Regions from separate parts of the Nocardioides albertanoniae genome, predicted to be linked through region 1. Evidence: riboswitches for the same ligand, from Rfam matches in the RefSeq annotation. Region 1 holds a riboswitch; the other holds the start of a gene.
The links. A riboswitch is a leader RNA that binds a small molecule or an ion and turns the genes downstream of it on or off. The one in region 1 is predicted to bind cobalamin.
Positions count from the first base shown of each region.

Region 2: it holds a riboswitch for cobalamin, as region 1 does, so the genes downstream of both, FB381_RS17115 (prenyltransferase/squalene oxidase repeat-containing protein) here and FB381_RS07470 (ribonucleotide-diphosphate reductase subunit beta) in region 1, are expected to answer to the same signal.

Region 1 covers NZ_VFOV01000001.1:1,564,652-1,579,631, reverse strand. The annotation lists gene FB381_RS07525 (MMPL family transporter) at 1-1,190, opposite strand, end outside; gene FB381_RS07520 (ABC transporter substrate-binding protein) at 1,345-2,328, shown strand; gene FB381_RS07515 (histidine racemase CntK family protein) at 2,454-3,293, shown strand; gene FB381_RS07510 (class I SAM-dependent methyltransferase) at 3,286-4,146, shown strand; gene FB381_RS07505 (opine metallophore biosynthesis dehydrogenase) at 4,139-5,440, shown strand; gene FB381_RS07500 (MFS transporter) at 5,437-6,648, shown strand; gene FB381_RS07495 (FecCD family ABC transporter permease) at 6,645-7,748, shown strand; gene FB381_RS07490 (ABC transporter ATP-binding protein) at 7,777-8,601, shown strand; gene FB381_RS07485 (ABC transporter substrate-binding protein) at 8,573-9,679, opposite strand; gene FB381_RS07480 (ABC transporter ATP-binding protein) at 9,676-10,515, opposite strand; gene FB381_RS07475 (FecCD family ABC transporter permease) at 10,512-11,531, opposite strand; cobalamin riboswitch at 11,647-11,830, opposite strand; cobalamin riboswitch at 11,917-12,132, shown strand; gene FB381_RS07470 (ribonucleotide-diphosphate reductase subunit beta) at 12,260-13,258, shown strand; gene FB381_RS07465 (ribonucleoside-diphosphate reductase subunit alpha) at 13,258-14,955, shown strand; gene FB381_RS24450 (hypothetical protein) at 14,973-14,980, shown strand, end outside.
Region 2 covers NZ_VFOV01000001.1:3,563,974-3,578,953, forward strand. The annotation lists gene FB381_RS17075 (glycoside hydrolase family 65 protein) at 1-434, shown strand, start outside; gene FB381_RS17080 (EamA family transporter) at 464-1,363, shown strand; gene FB381_RS17085 (hypothetical protein) at 1,557-1,808, shown strand; gene FB381_RS17090 (alpha/beta fold hydrolase) at 1,805-2,728, shown strand; gene FB381_RS17095 (ECF transporter S component family protein) at 2,947-3,750, opposite strand; gene FB381_RS17100 (ABC transporter ATP-binding protein) at 3,747-5,387, opposite strand; gene FB381_RS17105 (CbiQ family ECF transporter T component) at 5,384-6,505, opposite strand; gene FB381_RS17110 (hypothetical protein) at 6,502-7,140, opposite strand; gene FB381_RS17115 (prenyltransferase/squalene oxidase repeat-containing protein) at 7,134-8,222, opposite strand; cobalamin riboswitch at 8,286-8,422, opposite strand; gene FB381_RS17120 (NYN domain-containing protein) at 8,470-9,225, opposite strand; gene gatB (Asp-tRNA(Asn)/Glu-tRNA(Gln) amidotransferase subunit GatB) at 9,355-10,863, opposite strand; gene gatA (Asp-tRNA(Asn)/Glu-tRNA(Gln) amidotransferase subunit GatA) at 10,860-12,359, opposite strand; gene gatC (Asp-tRNA(Asn)/Glu-tRNA(Gln) amidotransferase subunit GatC) at 12,356-12,655, opposite strand; gene FB381_RS17140 (SigE family RNA polymerase sigma factor) at 12,796-13,305, shown strand; gene FB381_RS17145 (hypothetical protein) at 13,302-14,420, shown strand; gene ligA (NAD-dependent DNA ligase LigA) at 14,430-14,980, opposite strand, start outside.

The DNA of each region.
Region 1 (14,980 bases):
AGGAGCTGCTCGGTCTGGCTCAGCCCGATCCTGGCACCCAACAGACCGACAGCGAGGATGCCGAGGACGACGACGGTGGCGGCCGCGATCGTCGCCGGCCGCCTGCGTACGCCCCGGCCCACCCGCCCCCAGAACGACGGCCGTTCGGTGCGCTCGGCGCCGGGTCGCGGGACGAACGGCCAGAACAGACCACGGCCGCAGACCAGCACGGCGGCCGGGAGAACCAACAGAGCCATGGCGAGCGCGATCGCGATCCCGATCGCACACGCCAGGCCGAGCGCACGGTTGCCGGAGAGGCTGGCGAAGAGCAGCATCAGCAGGCTGAGCACGACCGTGCCGCCGCTGGCGAGGATCGCCGGCCCCGCTCCGGCGACGGCCTCACGCATGGCCACCCGTCGGTCCTCGTGGGCGAGCAGCCCTTCGCGGTAGCGGGCGATCAGCAGCAGCGCGTAGTTGGTGCCGGCCCCGAAGACCAGGACCGACAAGATGCCCATGATGGAGGCGTCGACCGCGATGTCGAACCGCTCCGCGATGGCGCCGACGACGAATCGCGCCAGCCCGTCGCCGGTGGCCACCACCAGGAGCGGCACCAGCCACAGCACCGGGCTGCGGTAGGTCAGGATCAGCAGCAGAGCAACCACTCCCGCAGTGACCAGCAGCAGACGTACGTCCGTGCCGGCGAAGGCGTTGACGGTGTCGGCCTGGAAGCCGACAGCGCCGGAGAGGTAGGTGTCGACACCATCAGGCCGGCCCTCGGTGGCGATCTCCCGGAGCCGGTCGGCCTGCTCGACGATCGCCTCCGACTCGCCACCCGCACCCTCGACCGGCACCGCGATCATCGCGGCCGAACGGTCCTCGTTCAGCTGCGGCCGGACCGCCTGCGGGGCGACCGACTCGGCGGCGAGCCCGGCGACGGCAGCCTCGAGATAAGCCGTCTGCTCCGCGGAGAACGCCGATCCGTCGCCGGTCGCGACCACCACGAGCGCCAGGCTCTGGTCCGCGTCCGGGAAGGCTTTCAGCAGCCTCGCCACCCGCGAGGAGTCGGCGTCATCGGGCGCCGAGGACGGAGGCGCGGAGTCGTTCGACGTCGTGGGCAGCAGCGCGAACAGCGCACCGAGGGCGAGCACCGCGACGGCGAGAACCACCAACGATGAGATCCGGCCGGTCTGCAGCCGAGCAAGGTGCTTCATGCGACTCCATCGTGTTGGCGGAGCCCGAACTCTATACCCCCCTCCTTGACATTGATAACCGTTCTCATTACTGTCTGGTCGGCCTGCGCAGCGTAGGCACCGATGAGAACGGAGTGATCGACCGATGAGAGGTCTCAAGCCCTGGGGCACTGCGGTGTCCGTCTTGGCCATGCTGGCGGCGACCGGATGTGGTGCGGCCAGCTCAGGCAGCACGATCGGTGAGGCCGACCGGCGTGCGACCACCGTGGACAGCTGCGGCCGGGAGGTGGAGTTCGACTCGCCGCCGCAACGAGTGATGGCGATCGGCTCGGAGGCGCCGTCGTTGCTCGTCGCCGCGGGCGCGGGCGACAAGATCACCCACTACGCCGGCAGCCTCGACGTACCCTTCGACGAAGCGACGAGCACGGTGGTCGAGAAAGCCGAACGGGTCACCGAGGACTCCCACGACGTCTCGTTCGAGATGATCGTCAGCTCCGGCGTCGACGCCGTCATCGGCACCGATGTCACCGCAGGTGTCGACATCGACGCACTCGCCGCCCGGCTGGACAAGGCCGGCGTGCAGATGCTGACCGTGAGCGGCTACTGCGCCGGCTTCGAGGACCGCTCCACCGACGGCCTGAGCGGGTTCGACCTGATCTACCGCGACATCGAGACGTACGGCCGGCTGTTCGGGACCGACCCGACGGCGAAGCAGGCGGTGCAGAACCTCCAGAAGCGCGTCGAGGCCGCGGCCCACCGGGCGAGCGGCCCGCGGCGCAGCGCGGTGCCGCTCTACGTGCCGACCGAGGGCACCTTGGGCTCCTACGGCGGCCAGTCCCTGGTCGCCGAGCAGATGACCGAGCTGGGCCTGGACAACGTCTTCGCCGACGTGCCGAAGCGCTACTTCGAGCCCTCGACCGAGGAGCTGGTCGACAGCACACCGGACCTGGTCTTCGCGATGTATCTGCCCACCGGCTCCTCGAGCCTGGAGAGCGACGAGGACGTCATCGACGCGCTTCGTGATCGTCCAGAGCTCGCCGGGATCGAGGCGATCGAGAAGGACGGTGCCGTGCTGCCGCTGAACTACTTCTACACCTCCCCCGGCCCGCTCGCCGTCGACGGGCTCGAGCTCCTCGCGGACAGGCTGGCCGCCTCGTGAACCACCCGGTGAACCACCCCACAACCCACCCCCTGACTCGCCCCGGAGAGGCGCACCGACACGACCGTGGCGCCGCGACCCGACCCTCGCACGCCGTACCTTCTCGCCATCGGCCACGTCACGCGATGGCCCGGGACACGGCCGCGGTCGAGTTCGTGAAGCTGAGCCCGACGAGCAACACGACGCTGCTGGTCACCAGCCGTCATGCGCCCGACGCCTACCGGCCGATCGCGACCCAGCTGCTGTCCGCGACCCACGTCCACGCCGAACAGGTCGGCTTCGTCACGACGCCCTCGATCTCGGCCGCTCAGGTGCGTCTGCACATGGCCGGCGACGAGTTCTGCGGCAACGCGTCGATGGCGCTGGCCGTGCTGACCGCCGCCGAGCACGGCCTCGCCGTGGGCAAGCGGACCGAGATCGCCCTGGAGGCCTCAGGCACCGATCGTGCGCTGGCCTGCCGGGTCGAGCACCAGCACGACGGCTACCGCTGCGACCTCGCGGTGCCGGCCCCGAGCCGGGTCGAGGCGTACCCGTTCTCGGGCGCGAGCGAGGGCCGCTCGGCTCTGGTCCGTTACCCCGATGCCGTCCATCTCGTCGTCGAGTGCGACCGACCGGGGCCGGAGATGCGGGAGCGGGCGGAGGTGATGGCGGCCTACCTCGGCGCGACCGAGGGCGTCTCCGTCGTCGGCGTCATGCTCTATGACCCGCTACGCCGCGAGCTGGCGCCGCTGGTGAACGTGCCTGCCCTGGGCACCATGGTCTGGGAGCGCAGCTGCGGCTCCGGGACGGCCGCGCTCGGCGCCTATCTGGCCACTCGGGCCGGCGGCCCGGTGCGGACGAGCGTCCACCAGCCGGGCGGCCGCATGCACGTCTGGGCCGATCTCGGCCCGACCGGCGTCACCGGGCTACGCATCGGTGGTCACGTCGGCATCGTGGCCGAAGGGACGGCGTACGTCCATGTCTGATCTCCCGCCCCAGACCGCACCGGCGATCACCGCCGCTGCCCACGACATGCTCACCACGCTGCGCGCCTACCGGACGCGCTTCACCACCGCCGCCGACACCTACGACGGGTCGACGCAGCACGCGGCCGACCTCGAGCAGGTGATGGCCGACTACTCCACCTATGTCACCGACGAGCGCAACCAGGCGCCGTTCGCCGAGATCAGCAGCGCCAGGAGCGCCGAGACGGAGAGTCTGGTCGCCGAGCTGCGCACACAGTCCGCACGGTGCGCCGCGGTGATGGAGAAGTATCGAGCCCTGCGGCTGCTGGCCGGTCGCAGCGGCTCGGTCGGCTACTTCGCCAACGTCGAGTCGTGCATCGAGGAGGAGTTCGGCGCGGTCGCGCCGACCCGGGACTCCCGGCTGCTGCTGGTCGGGTCCGGATCGTTCCCGATGACGCTGCTGCACGCCGCGGAGCGCACCGGGGTGCCGACGGCCGGGGTCGACATCGACCCGGAGGCAGTCGACCTCGGCCGCCAGGTCGTGCAGCGCCTCGGCAGCGGCCTGGACATCTCGCTGGAGAACCTCGCGGCCGAGGAGCTGGCCTTCACCCGCGAGGCCACCCACATCATGATCAGCTCCACGGTCGAGGTGAAGTATCAGATCCTGGAGCGGCTGCACGCGGTCACCCGCGACGACGTCGTCGTCGCGATGCGCTTCGGCGACGGGCTCAAGTCGCTGTTCAACTACCCGATGCGCGAGGTCGACCCCGACCGGTGGCGTCTGCTCGATACGATCCGCCGCCCCGACCAGGTCTTCGACATCGCGCTCTACGCGAAACCGAGCGCCGCCCAGGACGGAGCCGGCGATGACTGATCTCGGAGACGTGCTGGTCGCCGGGACCGGCCCGGCCGCCGTACAGACCGCGGTGCTGCTGGCCCGGCTGGGACGCCCGGTCGGGATCGCGGGTCGCATCTCGGAGCGGTCGGAGGCCTTCTTCACGGCACTGAACGGGTCCGGCGTCCTGCGGGTCGAGGTGCAGAGCGAGCGACACGACGCGCTGCGAGGCGAGGGCCGCCCGGCGCAGCGGTTCCAGGGCTACCCGAGCGTCACCGGCGCGTGGGACACGTTGGTGCTGACCGTCACCGCCGATGCGTACGTCCCTGTGCTGAGGCAGCTCGACCATCAGGTGCTCGGCCGGATCAGCCGGATCGTGCTGCTCTCGCCGACGCTCGGCTCGAGCTCGCTCGTGCAGGAGTACGCCCGGCAGCAGGGCCTCGATCCCGAGGTGATCAGCTTCTCCAGCTATCTGGGCGACACCCGGTGGCCGGAGAGGACCCCGGGCGCGACGGCGCTCACCGCCGGCGTCAAGCACCGCATCTACGCCGGCTCGACCGCCGGATCCTCGGCAACGCTGGACACGCTCAGTGACCTGTTCGAGTCGGTCGGGATCACCCTGGAGCTGTGCCCGCGGCCGGTCGAGGCCGAGTCGCGCAACATCTCCCTCTACGTCCATCCGCCGCTGTTCATGAACCCGTTCACCCTCGAGGGGGTCTTCGCGACGGCGGCACCCGGCGCTCCCCCGAAGTACGTCTACAAGCTCTTCCCCGAGGGCCCGATCACGCCGTCGCTGATCGCAACGATGGTCGCGATGTGGCGGGAGCTGACCGCGATCATCACCCGGCTGGGCGGCACCGGGGTCAACCTGCTGGCGTTCATGCTCGAGGACAGCTATCCCGTACGTCCCGAGAGCATCGCGCCGGCCGACATCGCCGCCTTCGAGCGGCTGCCCACCACTCACCAGGAGTATCTGGTCTACGTGCGCTACGCATCGCTGCTCATCGACCCGTTCTCGGAGCCGGACCACGACGGGAGGTACTTCGACTTCTCCGCCATCCCGATCCGGCCGATCCACCGCAACGCCGCCGGCGCCTGGGACGTGCCCCGGATGCCGAAGGAGGACTACTACCGCACCAAGGTCATCCAGGGTGTGGCCCGGCACCTCGGCGTCGCCTGCCCGAGGATCGACGCGCTGCTGGCGGCCTACGAAGAGCATCTCGTGCGAGCCAGGACGCAGCACGCCGGCGACCCGATGAGCGAGGCCTTCGAGGTCCGTGACTTCGCCGACGACCTGGAGCTGATCTGCGCCGGGATCGAGGGCGCCCGATGAGTGACCTCGACATGAGCCCTACCGAGACGCTGCCCAGCGAGCGGAAGATCATCGCGACCGTCTGGCCGACGCTGCTCGCCTCGGCGGTCGGGCTGCTGCCCTTCACCGTGTTCAGCACCTTCCTGGTGGCGATCGCAGAGGCCGCCGGCGACGGCGAGGCTGCCGTCGGGTCGCTGCGCGGGCTCGGCGGGATCGGCGCGGTCGTGGTCGGTGTCGTGCTGGCGCCGCTGATCGGGCGGATCGCGCCGGGGCGGGTCGCCGCGGTCGCGCTGGCCCTGCTCGCTGCCGCGGCCTTCATCGGCACCGTGTCGTGGCTCCCTGCCCTGATCGCCTTCTGTCTCCTGACCGGGGTGTCGAACGCGATGCTCTACCCGGCGCTGTCGACCGCGGCCGCGGACCGCTTCGGCTCCGGTCCCGCAGCAGGACGGGCGGCGACGCTGGTGATGACCTCGCAGACCCTGGCCTCCACCCTGGGCGCACCGCTGCTGGTGGTGCCGACCCTGTGGTGGGGCTGGCGCGGCGACCTGGTCGCGGTAGGCGTCATCGCGCTCCTGCTGGCGCCGCTGCTGTTCGGCTTCGGTCGCGAGAAACGAGCCGCGGAGCAACCCCCGCGGCTCGGCTACCTGGCCGCCTTCCGCACGCTCGCGGGCGTGCCCGGCGCGCGCTCCCTCCTGCTGGTCGCCTTCGCCCGCGCCGGCGCCTTCATGGGCCACCTCGCGTTCCTGGCTCCGCTCTACGCCGACCGGTTCGAGCTCGCTCCGACGACGTTCGCGCTCGTGTGGGGGCTCAGCGGCGGCTCCTTCTTCGTCGGCCACCTCGTCTCCGGTCGGCTGCTGAACACCGAGGACTCCCCCGCCCGCAGCCACCGGGTGATGGTGGTCGCGCTGGCCGTCGCGCTGGCCGCCCTGATCGCCGTGTACGTCGCACCCACCCTCCCGCTGGCGCTGCTCGCCACCGCAGTGCTCTCGGCCAGCCACGCCGTCGTCGCAGCCGCCGTGGTCACCCTCCTGGTGCGCCGCTGCGCGAGCGTGCGCGGCACGGCGCTGAGCCTCAACTCGGCCGGGATGAGCCTGGGCCTGTTCCTCGGCACCGCCGCGGCCGGGGCCGGGCTGGCCGCAGCGGGCTACCTCGGTGCGGCCGTTGTGCTCGGCGGGCTCACCCTGCTCGCCCTCGCGGCGGCGCTGACGCTGCGGGGTGATGCTGCGTGACGTACGACGCAACGGCGGCGATGGACCGGATCGAGGACGGCGACCTCGACGACGACCTCGACCACGACCGACGTCGGCGCCACACCGGCCTGTGGATCGGCGGCCTCGTGATCGCCCTGTTGGTCACCCTCCCGGTCGCGGTCGGCCTCGGGCCGGCAGCGGTGCCGGTCGACACCGTCGCCCAGATCGTCGGCCGCCACCTGTTCGGGGTGCCGGTCGAGATGACCTGGACCCCGGCCCAGGAGTCGATCGTCTGGCTCCTGCGGGTGCCGCGGGTGCTGCTCGGCGCCGCGGTCGGCGCCGGGCTCGCGATCGCCGGCGTCGGCCTGCAGGCGCTGACCCGCAACATCCTGGCCGAGCCCTACCTGCTGGGCGTCACCTCCGGCGCCTCGAGCGTGGCCGCGGCGACGATCCTGTTCGGGTTCGGCGCCGGCGTCGGGTCGTCCTCGCTCGCGGCCAGCTCGTTCGTCGGGGCGCTGCTGGCCGGGGTGGTGGTCTACCTGCTGGCCCGGGTCGGCGGGCAGATGACCTCGACGCGGCTCGTGCTGGCCGGGGTCTCGGTCGGCTACGTGCTGCACGCGCTCACCTCGTTCCTGATCTTCGCCTCCGACGACCCCGACGCCGGCCGCTCGGTGCTGTTCTGGACGCTCGGGTCGCTGACCCTGGCCACCGGCGGCTCCGCCCTGGTGACCTGGGTGGTCGTGCTGGCCACGCTGGCGCTGCTGGTGCTGTGGGCACGTCGCCTGGACGCGCTGGCCATCGGCGACACGACGGCACAGACGTACGGCATCTCGCCGACGCGCTTTCGGGCGCTGGTCATGGTGACGATCGCACTGTGCGTGGGCGCTGTGGTCGCGGCGTCGGGCGGTATCGGGTTCGTCGGGCTGATCATCCCGCACGTGGCACGGATGTGCGTCGGGACCTCCCACCGGCGGCTGCTCCCCGTCGCCGCGCTGCTGGGCGCGATCTTCCTGGTGTGGGCCGACGTGCTCGCCCGCACCGCGCTGATGCCACAGGAGCTGCCGCTGGGCATCGTCACAGCGCTGGCCGGCGCGCCCCTGCTGTTCCTGCTCGTACGCCGACTCAACCCGAGCGGATGACCCCCACCAACCGAGAGGAGCCGTTGACATGATCGCGGCGACCGACGTCAGCGTCGGCTATGACGACACCCTGGTGATCGACGGGGTCGGCCTGCAGGCCGCGCCCGGGGAGGTGGTCGGCCTCATCGGGCCGAACGGCAGCGGCAAGACCACCTTCCTACGCACCATGTACGCAGCGCTGCGCCCCCGCGCCGGGCTGGTCACCCTCGACGACCGCCCGGTTGCCGAGCTGCGCGGACCCGACCTGGCCCGTCGCATCGCGGTGGTCGCCCAGGAGACACCCTCCGACCTGCCCGTCACCGTCGCCGACATGGTGCTGCTGGGACGCGCCCCGCACCGCCGGGCGCTGGCCGCGTTCACCCGAGACGACCACCGGGCGGTGGCCTCGGCGCTGACGCGGGTCGGCGCCCGCCATCTCGCCGAGCGCCGCTACGCCACCTTGTCCGGCGGGGAGAAGCAACGGGTGCTGGTCGCCCGGACGCTGGCGCAGCAGGCCGACCACATCCTCCTCGACGAGCCGACCAACCACCTCGACATCCGCTACCAGCACGAGCTGCTGCGGATGGTCGGTCGGCTCGGAGTCACCTCCGTGGTCGTGCTCCACGACCTCAACCTCGCCGTTCGCTACTGCACCCGGCTGGTGCTGCTCGACCATGGTCGCGTTGTGGCCACCGGGGCGCCGGAGGAGGTCGTGACCTCACCTGTCCTCAGCGCCGTCTACGGCATCCACGTCGAGCCGGTCACGGTCGACGGGTGCCTCCAGCTGGTCTTCAGCCCGGCCGACGAGGCTCTGGCCGAGACCGATCCCGAGAACGAGCCGGTCGCTACCGCGCCAGCCACTCGTTGCCGGTGAGGCTGCCGAGCTCGGTGATGTCGAGCCGCGGCTCGATCCCAGAAGACGGCGCGAGCCCGAAGCGCTCCAGGGAACGGCGCACCCACTCCGCAGCGTCGATGTTGAGCGGACCGGAGACCCACATCGCGTACGGGAGGTTCACGAACCGCTTCTCCTTGACCGCGGTCAGGTCGCGGGAGGCCGGGTTGGCCTCGAGCACCTTGACCTTCTCCGCGTAGGACTGCCCCGGGTAGTCGACGAAGTAGATGACGTCGGGGTCGGCCGCGGCCAGGCGCTCCCAGCCGACCTCGGTCCAGGTGTCCTCGACGTCGGCGGTCGCGTTGGTCACCCCGGCGCTGTCGAAGATGGCCTGCGGGCCGCCGAAGGAGCCGGAGGTGAAGACCGCGTCGGTGCCGGAGTCGAAGAGGAACGCGGTCGGCTTCTTCTCCGGCTGCGGCGCGCGCTCCAGGGCGTCGCGGCGCTCCTCGATGTCGGCGACCGTCTTCTTCGCGGTCTGCTCGTGGCCGGTCAGCGTGCCGATGTTGAGCAGGTCGGTGCGCAGCGCCGTCCAGGCGTCCATGGTGCCGCGGGCGCCGTCGTCCTGGCGGCAGGTCTCGCTGAGCAGGTAGGTCTCGATCCCGTGCTCCTCCACGCTCTGCGGCACCAGGTTGCGCGACTCGCTGAAGCCGTAGCCCCAGCCCGCGAACATCAGCTGCGGGTCGAGCGCCAGCACGGTCTCCAGCGTCGGCACCTTGTCGCCGACGACCTTCAGGTCGTCGACCCGGTCCTGCGGGTAGGCCAGCTCGAGCACCTCCTGGTCGCGCGCGATCCCGGTGACCCCGGCCAGCTCGTCGCGGGCGCCGACCGCCAGCGCGATCGAGATGATGCCGCCGTCGTACGCGTAGAGCTCGGTGACCGGCTTGTCGACGCTGACCTTCTCACCGCAGTTCTCGACGCTGATCGCACCAGCACCGGCAGCGCCGGCAGCTCCGTCGTTGTCGCTGTCGGCGCCGCAGGCGGTGAGGACGGTGGCGCCCAGGGCGAGCACGGCCAGCGCGGTGAGTCGGGCGCGGCGTACGGGGCGGGTCGTGGGGCTCATGCGGAGGTGTCCTTCCGAGGATGGATGAGGAGGTGAGACTGGGGCAGGTGCGGGTGGGGCACCTGGACGGAGCCGACTCCGAAGTGGTCCTCGACCAGGACGGCGTCGAGGACCTCCTCGGGCGGTCCCTGCGCGACGACGGTCGCCGGGCCGGTCTCCGGATGTACGCCGGGCGGTCGGCCAAGCACGGCGAGCCGGTCGAAGGAGCGCAGCGCGAGATCGAGGTCGTGGATGGTTGCCACGACCGTGGTGGCCCGGTCGGAGACGGTCTGGAGCAGATGCAGCTGCCAGGCGACGTCGAGGTGGTTGGTCGGCTCGTCGAGCAGCATCGTCGGGCTCTCCTGGGCCAGGCCGCGAGCCAGCACGGCCCGGCGCCGCTCACCGCCGGAGAGCCGGTCGCAAGGATCGTCGATCCGGTCGCCCAGCCCGACGACCTCGAGCGCCGCCCGGACGATCTCGCGCTCGCGGCGGCCACCGCGTGCCCAGGGCCGGGTGCGCGGCACCCGACCCAGCGCAACCATCTCGCCGACGAGCAGCTCGGCCGAGGCCACCTCCTCCTGCGGGACGTAGGCCAGCAGCCGCGCCCGGGCGCGGGCCGGGATGCGCACTGCGGGCTGCAGGTCGCCGGCCTCGTCGGCGAGCTCGGCGTGGCCGGTGCTCGGGCGACGTACGCCGGCCAGGATGCGCAGCAGGGTCGACTTTCCCACGCCGTTGACGCCCACGATCCCGAGCCTGGCTCCGGCCGGCACGTCGAGGTCGACGTCGCGCAGCACCTCCCGCTCCCCCAGCCGGGCGCCGACCCCGCGCAGCCTCAGCACCTGTCCGGACGCGCTCATGACTCGCCGCCGAACCGGTAGCGGCTGCGACCCATCAGCAGCAGGAAGAGCGGCGCGCCGACGACGCCGGTGACCACGCCCAGAGGGATCTCCTGCGGCCGGGCCACGAGCCGGGCGAGCACGTCGACCCAGAGCAGGAACAGCCCGCCGCCCAGCGCCGCGACCGGCAGCACGACCCGGTGTCGGGCACCGACCAGAAGGCGGGCGGCGTGGGGCACGATCAGCCCGACGAAGCCGATGCCGCCGCTGACCGCGACCAGCACGCCGACGAGCACCGCCAGCGCGACGAACAGCCCCGCGCGCAGCGCCATCACGTTCACACCGAGGGAGGCCGCGGTCTCCGGGCCGGCGGCGAGCGCGTCGAGCCAGCGGTGCATCGCCAGCATGCCGACGGCGACGACGAGGCCGACGACGGCCGGGACCCACAGGCGCTCCCAGCTGGCGCCGCCGACGCTGCCGAGCATCCAGAACATCACCGAGTTGGCCGCGCGCGGGTCGTCGCTGGCGAAGACCAGGAACGAGGCGATCGCGGAGAGTCCCGAGGAGAGCACCACCCCGGAGAGCACCAGCCGGATCGGGGTCAGCCCACCCTGCGCGGTCGCGACCAGCCAGACCATCACGCTGGCCCCGATCGCGCCGAGCAGCGCCCCGGTGGAGAGCGCGTAGATGCCGAGGCCGGCCAGCGCGCCCGTGGTGATCGTCGCGGTCGCGCCCACCGAGGCGCCCGAGCTGATCCCGAGCAGGAACGGGTCGGCCAAGGGGTTGCGTACGAGCGTCTGCATGCCCGCTCCGGCGACCGCCAGCCCGGCTCCGACGACCAAGGACATCAGCGCCCGGGGCATCCGCAGCTCCCACACGATCACGTCCCAACGGCCGGGAGGGTTGCCCTGGACCCGGTCGGTGACCGCGGCGACGACCTCCCCGAGCGGGATCCGCTCGGTGCCGAACGCCAAGGAGGCCACGGCACTGAGCACGGAGGCGACCAGGAGCACCACCACCAGCGGCACGAACGGCACCCGGCGCCCGCGAGCCCGGCCCGGCTCGGACGTACCGGTGGGATCGGCGGTGCGGCAGGCGATTGCCACGGCGGTCGGCCTCTCAGGTCTTCGGGACCCTGATCGCGAGGGCCGTTGACGTACATCTGAGCCGACAGGTCTTCGGACTCGGGTTCACCCGGCGACGCTGCCTTCCCAAGAACTCACGTCCCAGTGGCTGGTGTAGCGCCGCCGTCGCCCTCACCGCTGCGCGCCAGTCCCGGATTCATACCGGAGTTCCCTGGCATCTCGAGGATGCGTTCGACTCGAGGAGAGGCTAGCACGGCTCGCCAGGCGCTCCGGGCGGCCTGAGTCACATCTCCGCGAAGCACAAGATCTTGATAGTTGCATCGGTGTAATTCCCGCATATAGTGGTGCCCGCAGCTGGTTCTCCCTCCTCGGTGACGAGGCGGGAGAGGCAAGAGGGAACCCGGTGAGAGTCCGGGACTGCCCCGCAGCGGTGAGTGGGAACGACCGCCGTCACCAAGCACTGGGAGCAAGCCATGCCCCTGGGAAGCGACGGCCACTAGGACCGCGTACGACGCCCACGAGTCCGAAGACCTGCCAGTGCCCACCTCATGGTGGGGTCCGCGACCTCGAGGGAAGGTCAGGGGATCGAGCGCCGTCGGTGCCGGCCTCTTCTGCCCTCGACACGGATGCACGAGACATCCACGCGGGCCGCGGGGCCCGCCGACGAAGGGGGCACGGACATGATCGACACCGACGGTCTGCCGATCCGCACCGAGAAGGCGGCGTACGTCTTCGACTACCCGATGGCCGAGGACCTGGCCAAGAAGCAGCGGAGCATCTTCTGGACCGCCGAGGAGATCCCGGTCGAGAACGACAAGCAGGACTTCCTGGTCAACATGACCGACGCCGAGCAGGCGGCGGTCAAGACGACGCTGAAGCTGTTCACCATCTACGAGCTGATCCTCGGCGGCGAGGTGTGGGGCGACCGGCTCTTCCACGCGTTCCCGCGGCCAGAGATCCAGATGATGACCAACGCGTTCTCGTTCGCCGAGCTCAACATGCACGCGCCGTTCTACGCGAAGCTCAACAAGACGCTGATGATCGACACCGAGGAGTTCTACGACTCCTACAAGAACGACCCGGTGCTGGCCGAGCGGATCGCGTTCGTCTGGGACGCGATCGCCGACGACGACCTCCTCTACGCACTGAGCGTCTTCACGCTCATGGAGAACTGCGTCCTCTACTCCAACTTCGCCTTCCTCAAGCACTTCCAGTCGGGCGGGAAGAACCTGCTGCAGAACGTGATCAGCGGCATCAACTTCTCCGCCCGCGACGAGAACCTGCACGCCACCGGCGGCGCCTGGCTGTTCAACACGCTCTTGGAGGAGTACGCCGCGACCGTTTCTGCCGAGCAGTTCGAGGCCGAGCGCGCCGACCTGTTCGCCCGGGTCAGGGGCGTCGCCGAGCACCTCTACGCCCACGAGGCCCGGATCGTGGAGATGCTCTTCGCCCACGGCCCGATCGAGGGCATCGACCAGGCCGACCTGGAGGCGTTCGTGAGGTCGCGGGTCGACATGACGCTGGAGAACATGCGGATGGAGCCGCTCTTCGGCGTCGAGGACAACCCGATCGCCGAGTGGTTCTACAGCGGCATCAACGGCACCCAGTTCCACGACTTCTTCCAGGTCACCGGCAACGAATACAACCGCAACATCGGCGAGATGGAGTTCAGCTTCTGATGACGAACAACAACTGGGAGACCCTCTCCGCCGAGCGCAAGGCGCTGCAGGACTCGGGCACCGTGCCGACCTTCATGACCACCGCGGGCTACGCGATGTTCAAGGCGAAATACACCGTCGAGGGCCAGAGCGTCCGGGAGCGCTACCGGAGGATCGCGGCGACCGCCGGCGACCTGGCCGACGAGATGTACGCCCGCGAGGACGGCATCTCCTGGACCGAGAAGTTCTTCGAGGCGATCTGGAACGGCTGGCTCTCGCCGTCGACGCCGGTGCTCTCCAACCTCGGCACCGACCGCGGCCTGCCGGTCTCGTGCGAGGGCTCGTACGTCGAGGACTCGGTCTGGGGTTTCTACGAGACCCTCAAGGAGGCCGCGATCCTGTCCCAGCACGGGTTCGGCACCTCGGCCTACCTCGGCGACGTACGTCCTCGGGGCGCGAAGTTCTCCGACAACGGCAAGGCCAACGGGGTGGTGCCGGTCTTCGGCAACTTCGTCGAGATGACCAACCAGATCAGTCAGGGCGCCACCCGCCGCGGCTCCTGGGCGGGCTACCTGCCGGTGGACCACCCCGACTTCTACGAGCTCGCCGACCTGATCTTCCGCGAGCCGGCCAACAAGAACATCGGCTGGATCTTCAGCCAGGCGTTCATCAACCGGATGCTCGCCGGCGACCGCGACGCGCTCGAGCGCTATCAGCGGGTGCTGAAGATCCGGGTCGTGCTCGGCAAGGGCTACATCTGGAAGGTCGACACGGTCAACGCAGCGCAGACCGAGTCCTACAAGGCCAGCGGCCTGGAGAACAAGGCCTCCAACCTGTGCTCGGAGATCACCCTGTTCAGCGACGAGGACCACTCCTACACCTGTGTGCTCTCCTCGCTGAACCTCTCGACCTACGACGAGTGGAAGGACCAGGACACGGCGTACGTCGCGACGGTCTTCCTCGACGCGGTCGCCGAGGCGTTCCTGCGCAAGGCCCGCACGGTGCGCGGGCTGGAGCGGGCGGTGCGCTACACCGAGAAGGCGCGCAGCCTGGGCCTGGGCGTGATGGGCTACCACGACTACCTGCAGAAGCAGCGGGTGCCGTTCGAGTCCGACAAGGCCGCCGCGCTCAACAAGGACGTCTTCGAGCACATCTCGACCCGCGCCGACGCGGCGTCGCGGTGGATGGGCTCGGTCGCCGGCGTGCCGGGGTGGTGCGTCGGCCGCCGCAACTCCCACCTGATGGCGATCGCGCCGACGATGAGCACCGCGGTGATCGTGGGCGGCACCAGCCAGGGCATCGAGCCGTACGTCGCCAACGTCTGGAACCAGACCACCTCGGCCGGCGAGATGCCGCGGGCCAACCAGAACCTCGTCGAGGTGATGACCGAGCGCGGGGTCTACGACCAGACGCACATCGACGACATCATCGACCACGGTGGCTCCGTGGCCCATGTGGACTGGCTCGACGACCACGAGAAGGACGTCTTCAGGACCGGCTACGAGATCGACCAGGAGATCCTGCTCGCCCGCGCCTCCGACCGGCAGGTCTACATCGACCAGGCGCAGTCGCTCAACCTGTTCTTCCAGGCCGACGCGACCCCGCAGTACATCAGCAAGATCCACAAGATCGCGCTGCTCGACCCGAACATCAAGAGCCTGTACTACCTGCGCTCGCGGGCCGGGATCCAGGCCAGCAAGCAGACCCCCAAGAACTGATCCGGCTCACGAGAGGCATGACCAT
Region 2 (14,980 bases), 2.0 Mb from region 1:
TCGCGTTCGGCTTCGGCGGCATGCGCGACTACGACGGCAACCTCTCCTTCGACCCGAGGCTGCCGACCCAGTGGGGCTCGCTGAGCTTCCGGGTGCAGTGGCGCTCGACCCGGATGAAGGTGACCGTGACCGCGAGCCGGATCGACTTCACCGTCGAGGACACCCCCGGCGAGGAGTTCGACGTGCCGGTCAGCGTGCGCGGCGAGCACTTCGTGGTCACCAAGGGCTCGGCGGTCTCTGTGCCGCTCGCCGACCAGGGGCCGCGGATCGGCACCAGCCTCGACGCGGAGCCGCACGGCGGCACTCGTCAGGACGGCTCGCAGATCACCGCCACTGTGCCGACGCCGATCCCGCCCGAGGTCTACGAGGAGGAGCACGTCGAGCACGCGATGGTGCCGCACGAGGGTCGTCACACCACGGACTCCACCTCCTGAGCCTGGCCCACCGTCACTAGACTGACCGGGTGGTCCCACGCTTCGCTTCCGGCAGCTCGATCCTGCGGACGAAGGTGGCCCACCCGGTCGTTCTGGTGCTGATCGGGATCGCCTCGGTGCAGGTCGGCGCGACCTTCGCCAAGTCGCTCTTCGACGAGGTCACCCCGACCGCGATGGTGTGGCTGAGGCTCTCGCTCTCGGCACTCATCCTGCTGGCGATCACCAGGCCGCGGGTCCGTGGCTTCGCGCGCCGGGACTGGCTGGTCGTCCTCGCCTTCGGAGCCTCGCTCGGGCTGATGAACTGGACGATCTACCAGGCCTTCGCCCGGCTCCCGATCGGGATCGCGGTCACGATCGAGTTCATCGGGCCGCTGACGATCGCGCTGCTCAGCTCGCGGCGCGCCCGCGACCTGGTCTGGGTGGCGCTGGCGGCGGCCGGGGTGGTGCTGCTCGGTCTCGAGCCCGGCCCCATCTCGATCCCGGGTGTGCTGTTCGCGCTGGCCGCCGGGGCCTGCTGGGCCTCCTACATCGTGCTGTCGAAGGCGACGGGCGCGCGCTGGGAGGGCATCGACGGGCTCGCCCTGGCCTCCACGGTCGCGGCCGTCGCGCTGACCCCCGCAGCGATGACGCACACCGACGGGCTCGGCGCCCCGCACGTGTGGCTCGTCGGGCTGATGGTGGGCCTGATGTCGTCGGTCGTCCCCTACTCCCTGGATCTCATCGCGCTGCGCTCGATCAAGCCCGCGCTCTACGCGATCCTGATGTCTCTCGAGCCCGCCGCCGGAGCGCTGGCCGCGATCGTCGTGCTCCACGAGGGGCTCTCGGGCCAGCAATGGCTGGCGATCGCCTGCGTCGTGGTCGCCTCCGCGGGCGCGACCACCACCGGGAAGCCGGCCCATCACGTGCCGGCGGAGTCGACGCCGGCCTGATGCCGGGCTGATCCGGTCTCGGGCTGAGGCCGCGCCGGCCGAGGGTGCGGGTGACGTGGGGCGTTTCACACAAGCGACACCGGAACGTCACTGACTCCGAACAGTTGGATCACTAGAGTTTTCTCACAGCAGAGCTCTCTCCCAGCTCGTCTCCCCCTCGCCCCGCTCACCCACCAGTCTCTGGAGCCGTCCGTTGTCGACCAACATCGTCCCTGCCCGCACCATGGCCCAGGTGGCCGTGCTCTTCGCCGCGCGCATCGCCGGCAGAGGGGTCGGCCCGATCCTGCGGCCGATCCGCATGCTCTTGGCGTGGCCGGTGACCTCACAGGCCGGCGCCCGCGACAACGCCAGGGTCGCTGAGGAGGAGATGCTGATGCGGCGTACGGAGCGCGAGGAGGTCACGCACTATCTCGAGCTGCTCGCATCGGAGAGAATGCCTGTATGACATTGCCCCGGGCGGTCGCTGAGTCGACGGTCACCTTCCGTGACGTGCTGTCCGACGACGGCACGGTGATCCGTGCGTGGACCAACGACCCCGAGGGCATCATCGACGGGCCGACCGTGCTGCTGTGCAACGGCCTCGGCACCAGCCCCTGGAACTGGCCGGCGCTGCTGCACACCTCGTGCGGCGTACGCGTCGTCTCCTGGCAGCATCGCGGCACCACCGGCGCCGACCGGCCCGACGACCCGGCTCGGACCACCTCGCGGCACTTCGCCGAGGACGCGCTCTCGGTGATGGACGCCTTCGTGCTCGCTCGCCCCGTGGTGCTGGGCTGGTCGATCGGCGTCAACACCGCCTTCGAGCTCGCCGCCGACCACCCCGAGCGCGTCTCCGGCGTCTTCGGCGTCGCCGGGGTGCCCGGTGACACGTTCAGGTCGATGCTCGGCCCGCTGCGCCTGCCCGCGCCGGCGGCGGGTCTCGTGACCCGCACCGCATCCCGGGTGCTCCGTCGCACCGGCTCGCTGATCACTCCCCTGGCGAGCCGCCTCGACCTCGGCCCGCGCGCCATCGCCGCCTTCTCGAAGGCCGGTCTGATCGGCAAGGTCCCCGACCCCGAGCTCGCCGCCGTCGCGCTCGCGGAGTTCCTGACCACTCCGGTGGAGTGGTACTTCCACCTCGCGCTGCGCACCTCCCAACGCCGCGCGGTCTCGCTGCGCCGGATCAAGGTGCCGGTCATGCTCGTCGCCGGCAACCGCGACCTCATCGCCGGCGCACGCCACATGGCCCGCGTCGCCGACGGCGTCAAGAACGCCACCTACGTCGAGCTCGACGGCACCCACTTCATCCAGATGGAGCAACCCGCCCGCGTCCACCAGCTCCTCCTCTCCTTCCTCGACCGCGTCGCCGAACGCCAACGCACCTGACCCTGCTTCTGCCGAGAAGTCACGTCTGCAGGCCGAGGGGTCACCTCTGCAGGCCGAGGGGTCACCTCTGCAGGCCGACACGTCAGGTGTGCAAGCTCAGAGGTCAGGTCTGCAGGTCGAAGAGTCAGGTCTGCAGGCCGAGAGGTCATCCATGACTTCTCGAGCTGCAGGAGTGACTCCTCGACCTGCACGAGTGACCCCTCGACCTGCAGGGGTGACTACTCGGCTGGCAGGGGTGACGCTTCGGTGGCGGTCGGGGTGGTGATGCGGGCGCGGCGGGCGGCGCGGCGGAGGGTGGCGAGGACGGCAGGGCCGAGGAGGGCTACGGCGACGGCGGTGGTGATCGCACGCATGGTGTCCCAGCTGCTGGTCGAGGTGACCAGGGTGTAGCGCAGGAAGGTCACGAGGTTCTCGGCGAGGCCGGCCGTCGGGTCGTAGGAGAGGTTGCCGCTCGCGCCGGGCACGGTGACTCCGGTGAGCAGCGGCCAGCCCTGCAGGTTGAGAAGGAGGCCGTAGGCGTAGGAGGCGACGATGCCGTACGCCGCGAGCATCGCGACCTCCCAGCGACCGCTCGCGCGCGGCAGCAGACCGGCCCCCATCGCCACCCAGGCGGCGCCGAGCATCTGGTAGGGCAGCCACGGTCCGACGCCGGCGGTGACGAGCGCGGCGACGAACAGGCTCGTGCAGCCCAGCACGAAGCCGAACGCGGGCCCGAAGACCCGTCCGCCCAGGATCAGCATGAAGAAGACCAGCTCGACCCCGCCGGTGCCGGCGGAGACCGCACGCAGGACGGCCTCGATCGCGCTGAGCACGCCGAGGAGCGCGATCATCCGGGTGTCGATCCCACCGGCGGACAGCTCGCTCAGCAGCACCACCAGCATCAGCGGCAGCAGCGCGAGGAAGACGAACGGCGGCTGCACGCGCTCGTAGCCGTGGAGCAGCAGCGGCCACGCGAACATCATCAGCCCGGCGACGGAGATGATCGCGAGCAGGGTCGCGGTGCGCGGCGAGAACCGGATCACTCCCCCGTCACCGCCTCCACGACCTCGCGTACGTTGAGCCATCCCGGCCCGAAGACCTTGCTCACCTGGGGCGCGAACGCGGGCGACTCGGCGGTGACACTGCGTACGTCTCCGGCGGAGACCACCTCGCCGTCGGCGAGCACCACCACGTCGTCGGCCGCCTCGGCGACGAACTCGACGTCGTGGGTCGCCACCAGGACTGCCTTGCCCGCACCGGTCAGGTCACGCAGGATCTCGCACAGCGCCCGCTTGGCCGCATAGTCGAGGCCTCGGGTGGGCTCGTCGAGGAGCAGCACGGGCGGGTCGGCGCTCAGGATCAGCGCCAGTGCCAGCCCGAGCCGCTGACCCTCGGAGAGGTCGCGCGGATGCTGGTCGTCGGGAATGCCCGGCACCAGTCGGTCGAGGATGTCGCGGGTCCGCGGCCCGCCGGCCTCGCACTCCTCGGCGACCGTCTCCAGATAAAGCAGATCGGCGGCGGTCTGAGGCAGCAGCCCGACCAGCGCGCGTCTCGCGTCGGCGTCGAGCGCCGCTGGGTCCCGGCCCTCGACGCTCACCGCGCCGGCCAGGCGCTTCTGGGTGCCCTGCAGCGTCCACAGCAGCGTCGACTTCCCCGAGCCGTTGCGGCCCATCAGCGCCGTCACCCGCCCCGCGGGCAGCTCGATCGAGACGTCGTGCAGGACCGGCGTACGTCCTCGGGTGACCGTGAGAGAGCGAGCGCTCAGGGCGACTGTGTTGGTCTCGACACGCTCGCTGGCGCTCACGGCTCGACCGACGACACCGCTGGTCGAGCCGGCGGAGCCGCTAGGCGGAGGCGTGTCGAGACCAACGCGGTCAGCAAGCGCCACCCCTCTCGCCTTCCGCCTCGCATCCCGCACCGTCAGCGGCAGCGGCGACCAGCCCAGCGCCCGGCCGACCTCGACGAGCGGCGGCGCGACCGGAGAGGTCTCCAAGATGTCGGCGGGCTCGCCGACGGTGAGGGATCCGTCGCCGACCAGGAGAGCGATCCTGTCGGCGAAAGGTACGACCCGCTCGAGGCGGTGCTCGGCGAGCACGACCGAGGTGCCGAGGTCGTGCACGAGCCGGGTGATGGTGGCGAGCACGTCCTCGGCGGCGGTGGGGTCGAGGGCGGAGGTCGGTTCGTCGAGCACGACGACGCGTGGGTGCGTGGTCAGCACCGAGCCGATCGCGACCCGCTGCTGCTGCCCGCCCGAGAGCTCGCGCAGAGAGCGCTGCCGCAGGTCGGCGATGCCGAGCAGGTCGAGCGTCTCCTCCACCCGCCGCCGCATCGTCGCGGGCGGGAGGCCCAGCTGCTCCATCCCGTAGGCCAGCTCCTCCTCGACCGTGTCGGTGACGAAACCGGCCACCGGGTCCTGCCCGACATAGCCGATCGTCCCGGCGCGCTCGCGCGGCGGCGTACGGATGAACGAGACGCCTTCGAGCAGGAGGTCGCCGTCGAGCTCGCCGCCGGAGAAGCGCGGCACCAGGCCGGCGACGACGCCGAGCAGGGTCGACTTGCCGGAACCGGTCGGACCGGAGACGACCAGCAGCTCACCCTCCTCGATGGTGAGGTCGACGTCCTTGAGCACATGCTCGGACGAGTCCGGCGGGGTGAACGTGATCCCTCGCAGCTCGATCATGCGACCAGCTCCTCTCGAGCCGTCCGGGGATGCGTCGCCGGGGCGGGCGCGGTGACGGCGGGGACGATCCCGACCAGGACGCCGGCCATCGCGGCCAACGAGACGACCGGGGCCGTGCTGACGCCGGGGAAGGCGACCGAGACCTGATAGCGGGCGACCCACCAGCCCGCGAGCACCACCAGCAGACCGCTCGAGGCGACCACGACCTCCGGCCAGCGCCATCGGTCGGGTCGGTAGACCGTGCGGGTGACCCGGCGCCCGGCCAGGCTGAGCCCGCCGACCGCAGCACCGACGCCGAGCACCAGCATCGTGACCGCGAGCCAGCCCGGCGTGGTGCCGTCGAGCACCGCGTAGACGCCGACGCAGAGGCCGACGAGCGAGACCAGCATGAGGGTGGAGGTGACCCGACGTGCGCCGGCGCCGACATCGGCGGTGCGCCCGTAGCCTCGGGTGTCCATCCCCGCGGCCAGCGCCATCGACCGCTCCAGCGCGTCTTCGAGCACCGGCACCAGGAAGCGGCGCAGCCGCTTCACCCGAGACGTCGCCCCGGCCCGCAGACGCTGCGCGGCCCGCACCCGCTGCACCGACTCGGCCAGCTGCGGCAGCACGGTCACGGCGACCACGACAGCGGTGCCGATCTCGTAGAGCGCCGGCGGCAGCGACCGCAGCAACCGCTTCGGGTTGGCCAGGGCGTTGGCCGCGCCGACGCAGACGACGATCACGCCCAGCCGCATCCCGTCGTAGAGGCCGGCGAGCAGCGCTTCACGAGTGAGCGGCCCCAGCAACCGAATCCCCAGGACCCACTCGGGCAGCGGGATCTCGGGCAGATCGATGAGCACGTGACCCGGCACCGCGCCCAGCAGCACCCGGAACAGCACCCGGGTCGCCACGATGAACAGCGCGAAGCCGACATAGAGGCGGAACGCCTTCGCCCACGGCTGCTCACCCCGGCGGGCCATGACCACGACCGTCACCACCCCCACCAGGAGCAGGAGGAGCAGCGGGTTGGTCGTGAAGGAAGCGTACGCCGCCAGCCCGATCGCCCACACCCACCAGGCGACGGGGTGCAGGTCACGCGGCAGGCGCGCGACGGCGGCGGTGCGGATCACGGTGGTCATCGTCGGCGCCACCACACGACTCCGGCGGCGGCGAACAGCGCGAGGATCCCGGTCGGGGCGACCCAGGCGGGGAGCGGCTTCGGCGAGCTCTGCTCCGATTCCGGCTCGGATTCGGCGGCGTCATCCGGAGATAACTCCGGCGACGGGCTTGAGGGCGCCCCCACAGCACTCCCAAGCTCCGTCGCCGGAGCGGTAACGACATTGTCGTCTATCCACGTGAACGCAACACCCTGCCCGGAGGTCACGGCTATTTCGGTAACATTTCTGGAGGCGTAGCTCCAGGCCCCGGATTCGTCGGTGACCCACAGCGACCAGTAGGCGTCTGCGGGCGGCATCTGAGCGCATCCGGCCGCCTTCGGACGCTCGTCGACCCGGCACACGACACTGGGCATCGAGGTCACGAACGTGAGCCGATGCCCCGCTTTCTCGAACACGTCGGCACCGGTGTCGCCCTCCTCGGGCCGCACGCAGTCGACCTCCGGAGCCCCACCCAGCGCACGGGGCTCGACGACCACGGTGACGCCGTCGCACGCGTCGGCGGTCGACGCCGCGGCCGGCGGGAGGGCCGGAGAGAAGAAGAGTGCGGTGGCCCCGGCGAGAACCGCCAGGGCCACCAGCGAACGCACGCTCAGCACGAGCTCTTCTCGGTCGCGCCCTTGGGCAGCTGCTCGAGGGAGGGCAGCGCCTGCGCAGCCGCGAGACGATACATCCCCTCGGACTCCTTGGTCAGACCCTTCTCGTTGCCGTCGGTCAGCGCCGCGTCGTCGAACGCGACCGCGCCGGCGTCGTCACCGCAGGTCACGACGTGCTCGGCGACCCACGTGGCCGCCTTCTCGGCGGCCGCGTCCTCGTCGGCCTCGGCCAACGCCCAGCCGGCCAGGCCGGTGGAGTTGGAGTTGGGCACGTTTCCCGTGGCCGAGCTGAACGAGCCGTCCTTGGCCTGGGTCGACGTCAGCCAACGTACGCCGGCGGCGGCTGCCTTCTCGGCCTCGGTGGAGTCGACCTCCTGGAGGGCGAGCACGGCGAACGCGGTGGCGTCGACGTCGGGCACCGCCTTCGGGTCGGCGTCGCAGCCCTGGTCGGCCGCGGCGGGGTCGGGTGCGAACGTGATCCGGAACCAGCCGTCGGAGCACTGCTGCTCACCCAGGAAGTCGGCGGCGGCCTTCGCCTTGGCCGACTCGGCCTCGCCCAGCGCCATCACGGCGTAGGACTGCCCGATGGTGTTGGCGTAGTCGGCCGCCTTCTTGTTCTTCGGGTCGAGCTCGTCGGCGATGCGACCCGTCTCGGAGACGGCCTGTTCGAGCTGTTCGAGCAGCCCGGAGTCGGCCACGTCGGCCTCCTGCTGGAGCACCAGCGCCTTCGCGGTCGACCCGGCCGAGGTGACGGTGCCGAAACCGGGGCTGGTGTAGGCCTTCTGGTTCTTGGTGACCGCCTTGGCGATCGTCTCGACGTCGGCGTCGTGGCCGTCGACCTGAGCCAGCGCGATCCCGATGTCGGCGCTGAGACCGAAGTCGTCGGTACCGTACTGCGCGTTGCGGGCCACGCCGTCGGGCGCCTGCGCGACGAGCCAGTCGGCCACGCTCGCGGCCGTCTTGGTGTCGTACGCCTTCTCGTCTGCGCCGTCGGCACCGTCTGCGTCCTCGCCGCCGCAGGCGGCCAGCGACAGCGCGCTCAGCGCGACGAGAGCGGCGATGCCGCCCCTGATGGTCTTGTTCATGGTTCCTTCCCGCTGTAAGGGCGGGAGGCGCGGGGCCGACCCGCTGCGTTCCACGACAGCGACTGGTCAGACACGGCCGCGGCAGGTGCTCCGGCTCGCTCGGGCGGTCTCGATCGAGACGATCTCGATGGCCCGGGCCTACGGTTGCGGGTCAGCGCCGGGATTCGACCGGCTTCCCCCACCACGGCGTGTGTGGATGGTGCTCTGAGTTATCGGACCAATCCTACGGCGGCCAGGCGGACGTACGTCACTTCCTGACGTTGCGACGGTCGCCGACCGCGATCGCCGAGGTGCCCTCGTCCTTGAGCTCGAAGAGGTCGATCGCCTTGATGAGCTTGGTCCACGTGGAGTAGCCGTAGTTGCGGGGGTCCTCGGAGGACTGGTTGCGGATGCGGGAGACGACGGTGCCGACCAGTGCCCAGCCGTCGTCGTCGGCGGCAGCGTCGATGGAGTTGCGCAGCAGCTGGATCAGGCGTGCGTTGCCCTTGAGCGCCTGCCCGGTGGTCGCCGAGGACCGCTTGCGCGTGCGGCCCTCGCCGTTGGCGGCCTCGGTCTCCTCGTCGGCGTCGCCGCCGAGCTTCTCCACCACGGTGAACCGGGTGCAGGCGCTCTTGAACGGCGCCGGCGTCTTCTCCCGGCCGTAGCCGTAGACGGCCTGCCCCTTCTCCCGCAGGTAGTGCACCAGCGGCGTGAAGTCGGAGTCGGAGGAAACCAGCGCGAACGCATCCGGAGTGGCCGCGTGCAGCAGCTCGACCGCGTCGATGGCGAGCGCCATGTCGGAGGCGTTCTTGTGCGCAGTCAGGTCGAACTGCTGCATCGGCCGGATCGCGGCGTCGTGCAGCTCCCCGATCCACCCCTTGAGCTCGGGCTTGGTCCAGTTGCCGTACGCCCTCCGGATCGTCACCTCACCGTATTCGGCCAGGTCGTTGAGGATCGCGTCGATCTTGGCCGCGGGCGCGTTGTCGGCGTCGATGAGCAGGGCGATACGGAAGGGCTCGGTCACGGCGGACAGTCTGCCAGTGCCACACACCGTCGAGTCGGCTCATCCTGACCAAAACCATCGCCGAGTCGGCGCGTTAGAACGCGCCGACTCGGCGGGTTGGGTTGTCAGGACGAGCCGACTCGGCGTACGTCAGGCGAGCTTCTCCAGGATCAGCTCGCGCACGCGCTTGGCGTCGGCCTTGCCACCGGTCGCCTTCATGACCGCGCCGATGAGCGCACCGGCCGCGGCCTGGTTGCCGCCACGGATCTTGTCGGCGACCGCGGGCTGGGCGGCGATGGCGTCGTCGACCGCCGCACCGAGCTCGCCGTCGTCGGAGACGACGGCGAGACCACGGGCGTCGATGATCTCGGCGACGGTGCCCTCACCGGCGACGAGGCCCTCGAAGACCTGGCGCGCCAGCTTGTCGGTCAGCGTCTTGGCGTCGACCAGCTTCTGCACCTCGGCGACCTGAGCAGGCGTGACACCGAGCTCGGCGAGCTCGACACCGCGGTCGTTGGCCGATCGAGAGAGCTCGGCCATCCACCACTTGCGCGCGGCCTGCGCCGAGGCTCCGGCTGCGACCGTCTCCTCGATCAGCACCATCGCGCCGGCGGCCCACACGTCGCGCATCTCCAGGTCGGAGTAGCCCCAGGCGGCCTGCAGCCGAGCCCGCTTGACGGCGGGCGGCTCGGGCAGCGTGCCGCGGAGCTCCTCGACCCACTCGCGCGAGGGAGCGACCGGCACCAGGTCGGGCTCGGGGAAGTAGCGGTAGTCGTCGGCGTCCGACTTCGGCCGGCCGGCCGAGGTGGTGCCGGTGTCCTCGTGGAAGTGGCGGGTCTCCTGGAAGATCGCCTCCCCCGCGTCGAGGATCCCGGCGTGGCGCGACATCTCGAAGCGCATCGCCCGCTCGACCGAGCGCAGCGAGTTGACGTTCTTCGTCTCGGTGCGGGTGCCGAGATCGTCGGAGCCCTTGGGAGACAGCGACAGGTTGACGTCGCAGCGCATCGAACCCTGGTCCATGCGTACGTCGGAGACACCCAGACCCAGCAGGATCTCGCGCAGCGCGGCGACGTACGCCCTGGCCACGAGCGGTGCCTTGGCACCGGCGCCGGTGATCGGGCGGGTCACGATCTCGATCAGCGGGATGCCGGCGCGGTTGTAGTCGACCAGCGAGTAGTCGGCCCCGTGGATGCGACCGGTGGCGCCACCGATGTGGGTGGTCTTGCCGGTGTCCTCCTCCATGTGGGCGCGCTCGATGTCGACCCGGAAGGTCTCCCCCTCCACCTCGACGTCGAGGTAGCCGTCGTAGACGATCGGCTCGTCGTACTGGCTGGTCTGGAAGTTCTTCGGCATGTCCGGGTAGAAGTAGTTCTTCCGGGCGAACCGGCACCACTCCGCGATCGAGCCGTTGAGCGCGAGGCCGATCCGGATCGCGCTCTCCACCGCCTTGGCGTTCACGACCGGCATCGCGCCGGGCAGGCCGAGGCAGGTCGGGCAGACCTGGGTGTTGGGCTCGCCGCCGAACGTCGCCGGGCAGCCGCAGAACATCTTGGTGTTGGTGTTGAGCTCGACGTGCACCTCGAGCCCGAAGGCCGGGTCGTAGCGCTCCAGCACCTCGTCGAAGTCGACGAGGTCCGCGGCATCGGTCGCGGCGGTCATCGGGCCACCTCCAGCTTGTCGATCGAGAGCACCGAGCCGACGGCCGCCTCCAGGGCGGCACCGACGCGGTAGAGACGGGCGTCTTCGAGGACGGGCGCCAGCAGCTGCACGCCGACGGGCAGGCCGTCGTCGTCGGAGACACCGGCCGGGACGGAGATGCCCGGCGTGCCGGCCAGGTTGGCGGGGATCGTGGCCAGGTCCTGCATGTACATCGCCAGCGGGTCGTCGAGCTTCGCGCCCAGCGGGAACGCCGTCGACGGCGAGGTCGGGCTGACCAGCACGTCGACCTGCTCGAAGGCCTTCTTGAAGTCTTCGATGATCAGGGTGCGGATCTTCTGCGCCTGGCCGTAGTAGGCGTCGTAGTAGCCGCTGCTCAGCGCGTAGGTGCCGAGGATGATGCGGCGCTTGACCTCGTCACCGAACCCGGCGTCGCGGCTGGCCTTCATGACGGCCTCGGCGGACGGGGTCTTGCCGTCGGGCGTGACCCGCAGCCCGTAGCGCATCGCGTCGAACTTGGCCAGGTTGGAGGAGCACTCGGCCGGCAGGATCAGGTAGTAGGCCGCCATGGCGTGCTCGAAGCTCGGGGTGGAGACCTCGACGACCTCGGCGCCCAGCTTGGTGAGCAGGTCGACCGACTCGTCGAACTTGGCCATCACGTCGGGCGCCCAGCCCTCGCCCGCAAGCTCCTTGATGACGCCGACCTTGACGCCCTTGAGGTCACCGGTCGCGCCCTGGCGAGCCGCGTCGACGAGCCCGGTCACCGGGGTCGTCGTGGAGGTGGAGTCGAGCGGGTCGTGACCGCCGATGAGCTCGTGCAGCAGCGCCGAGTCGAGCACGGTGCGGGTCACCGGGCCGACCTGGTCGAGCGAGTTGGCCAGGGCGACCAGGCCGTAGCGCGAGACCGAGCCGTAGGTCGGCTTCACACCGACGGTGCCGGTCACCGCACCCGGCTGACGGATCGAGCCGCCGGTGTCGGTGCCGAGCGCCAGCGGCGCCTCGAAGGCGGCCACGGCGGCCGCCGAGCCACCACCCGAGCCGCCGGGGATCCGGTCGAGCTTCCACGGGTTGCGCGTCGGGCCGTACGCCGAGTGCTCGGTGGAGGAGCCCATCGCGAACTCGTCCATGTTGGTCTTGCCGAGGATCGGCAGGCCGGCGTTCTTGATCTTCGTGACCACGGTCGCGTCGTAGGGCGGGATCCAGCCCTCGAGCATCTTGGAGCCGCAGGTGGTCGGCAGGCCGGTGGTGGTCAGCACGTCCTTGACCGCGATCGGTACGCCGTCGAGAGCATGCAGCAGCTCGCCGTCGGCCCGGCGCGCGTCAGACGCGGCGGCCTGAGCGAGCGCACCCTCGGTGTCGACGTGGAGGAAGGCGTGCACGTCACCGTCGACTGCGGAGATCCGGTCGATGTGTGCCTGGGTCAGCTCGACCGAGGTGGTCTCCCCCGCGGCCAGAGCCTCGGAGAGCTCGGCGGCGGTCTTCTGGATCAGCTCGCTCACTGCTCGTCCCCCAGGATCTGCGGCACCGAGAAACGCTGCTCCTCGACGGCGGGCGCCCCGGAGAGCGCCTGCTCCGGCGTCAGGCTGGGCGTGACGACGTCCTCACGGAAGACGTTGGTCAGCGGAAGCGGGTGGGAGGTGGCAGGCACGTCGTCGCCGGCAAGCCCCTGGATCGAGGCGACGGACTCGAGGATCACCTGCAGCTGTGGGGCAAGGTGATCGAGCTCGGCGTCGCTGAGGTCGATGCGGGCGAGGTCGGCCAGGTGCGCGACCTCGTCGCGGGTGATTTCTGGCATGTCGCACATCCTAGGCGGCAGCGCCCCCAACTCTCACCTCGGCCGGGCCCGGTTCGGCGGAGTTTCCCGCTCGTCCAACCGATCGGTGGTCCCACCGCGTCCTCATCCCTGACAATCGGCTCGAGAGATCGGATGGATCGATGGCGAGACCGCCAACCCAGCAGCAGTTCGACGAGTTCGCCCAGGTCGCCTGGCCGCGGCTCTATCGGACTGCCTACCTGCTCGTCGGCGACCACGCCAGCGCGGAGGATCTCGTCCAGACGGCGCTGGCCAAGACCTTCGGCAGCTGGGGCCGGGTGCGCACGCTCGAAGCCGCCCCCGCCTACGCCCGGCAGGTGCTGTTCAACACCGCGATGACCTGGTTCCGGAAGGCGTCGTGGAACCGCGAGCACCCCACCGAGGTGCTCCCCGACCCCGGCCACGAGAGCGACCCGACCACCCGCTCGGTGCTCCTCGACGCGGTCGCCGCGCTGCCGCCGCGCCAGCGCGCCGTCGTGGTCCTCCGCTTCTACGAGGACCTCGACGTACGCCGCACCGCGGCCCTCCTCGGCTGCTCGGAGGGCACGGTGAAGAGCCAGACCTCCTCCGCCCTCGACAAGCTCCGCACGATCCTCGGCGACCCGACCCTCACCCTGGAGGTGACCCAGTGACCGACAACGACCTGCGTACGCTGCTCCGCGACGCCGCCGACGAGGTGGCTGTTCCTCGCCTGGCCACCGACGAGCTCCACCTCCGCACCCGCACCATCAGCCGCCGCAGACGAGCACGCTGGGGGGCCGGAGCCGCAGCCGTGGCGATGGCCGGCGTGCTCGGGGCGTACGCCCTGAGCGGATCGCTCCGCGGCGACGAGCCCCACATCGCCGCCGCCGTGGGCGACCCCCGCGGCTGGGCGGTCGCCGAGGGCGCCAGCGTCCACTTCGGCGACGGGAGCGTGGTGACCTACGGCGGCTCCGTGAACGACCTGCGCTACACGTCGGTCGGCATGCTGGCACGCAGCACGCAGTCCAACACACGCCTGTCGCTGATCACGACGGCCGGCGTCGAACCGCTCGACCTCGGTGACGTGAGCGACCGGCTGATCGGCACCGCCCCCGACTCCCCCTATGTCTCCTGGACGGTCGCGGACGGTGACGGCTGGCTGGTGCGCGTCGTCGACCTCGGCACCGGCGAGAAGGTCGCCGACGTCCCGATCACCGGGAAGTACACCTGGGCCGGCTGGAAGACACCGCCGGTCGCCGTCGACGGCGAGCACGCCTACGTCGCTCTCGACGACCGCACCCTCGACGTCGACTGGCGCGCCGGGCGGGTCTCCACCTCCAAGGGGCTCCCGGGCAGCTACACCACCGAGGTGATCGACGGCCGGGCGGTGACTCAGGACGCCCGTGGCACGACTCAGCGGGTCGTCGAGGTCGCCACGGGCGAGGTGCTCCTGACCGTCCACTCCTCCGACTTCCCTGCCGACCTGGTCAGGCTCAAGCTCTCCCCCGACGGCAACCGTGCCCTGGCAACGCCCTACGTGACGTGCGACGAGAACGACGAGTGCCGCTACGACATGGCGACCGCACCGATCTACGACCTCGCTCAGGGCACCGAGACCGCGGTCGCGCTCGACGACCGGATCGGCTGGACCCCCGAGGGGCACCTGATCCGCGTCGCCGGGACGAAGGTGGAGGTCTGCGACGAGGTCGGTCAGGAGTGCGCCGATGCGCCGATCACGCTGAAGAAGCGCGTCGACACGATCAGCGGGACGATGAACCAGTCCTGACCGCTCGCCTCAGAGTCCGTCCGGACCGCTCTCCAGCAGCACCTTGAACGCTGCCTCGTCGAGGATCGTCAGGCCGAGCTCTTCGGCCTTGGCGGCCTTGGAGCCGGCGCTCTCGCCGACCACGACGTAGTCGGTCTTCTTGGAGACCGAGCCGGACGCCTTGCCGCCGCGGCTGATGATCGCCTCCTTGGCACCATCGCGGGAGAAGTCGTCGAGGGAGCCCGTGACGACGACGGTCAGGCCTTCGAGGGTGCGGGCGACGGACTCGTCGCGCTCGTCGGCGAGAGAGACCCCGGCCTGCCGCCACTTCTCGACGATCTCGGCGTGCCAGTCGACCTGGCGCCACTCGACGATGGCCTCGGCGATGATCCCGCCGACGCCCTCGGTGTTGGCGAGCGCTTCCTGGGAGGCGGCCCAGATGGCGTCGAGGGTGGCGAACTCGGTGGCCAGCGCGCGAGCGGCGCTCGGGCCGACGTGGCGGATGGAGAGCGCCACCAGCACTCGCCACAGCGGCACCTGCTTGCGTTCCTCCAGGTTGGCGAGCAGGCCCACGGCGTTGG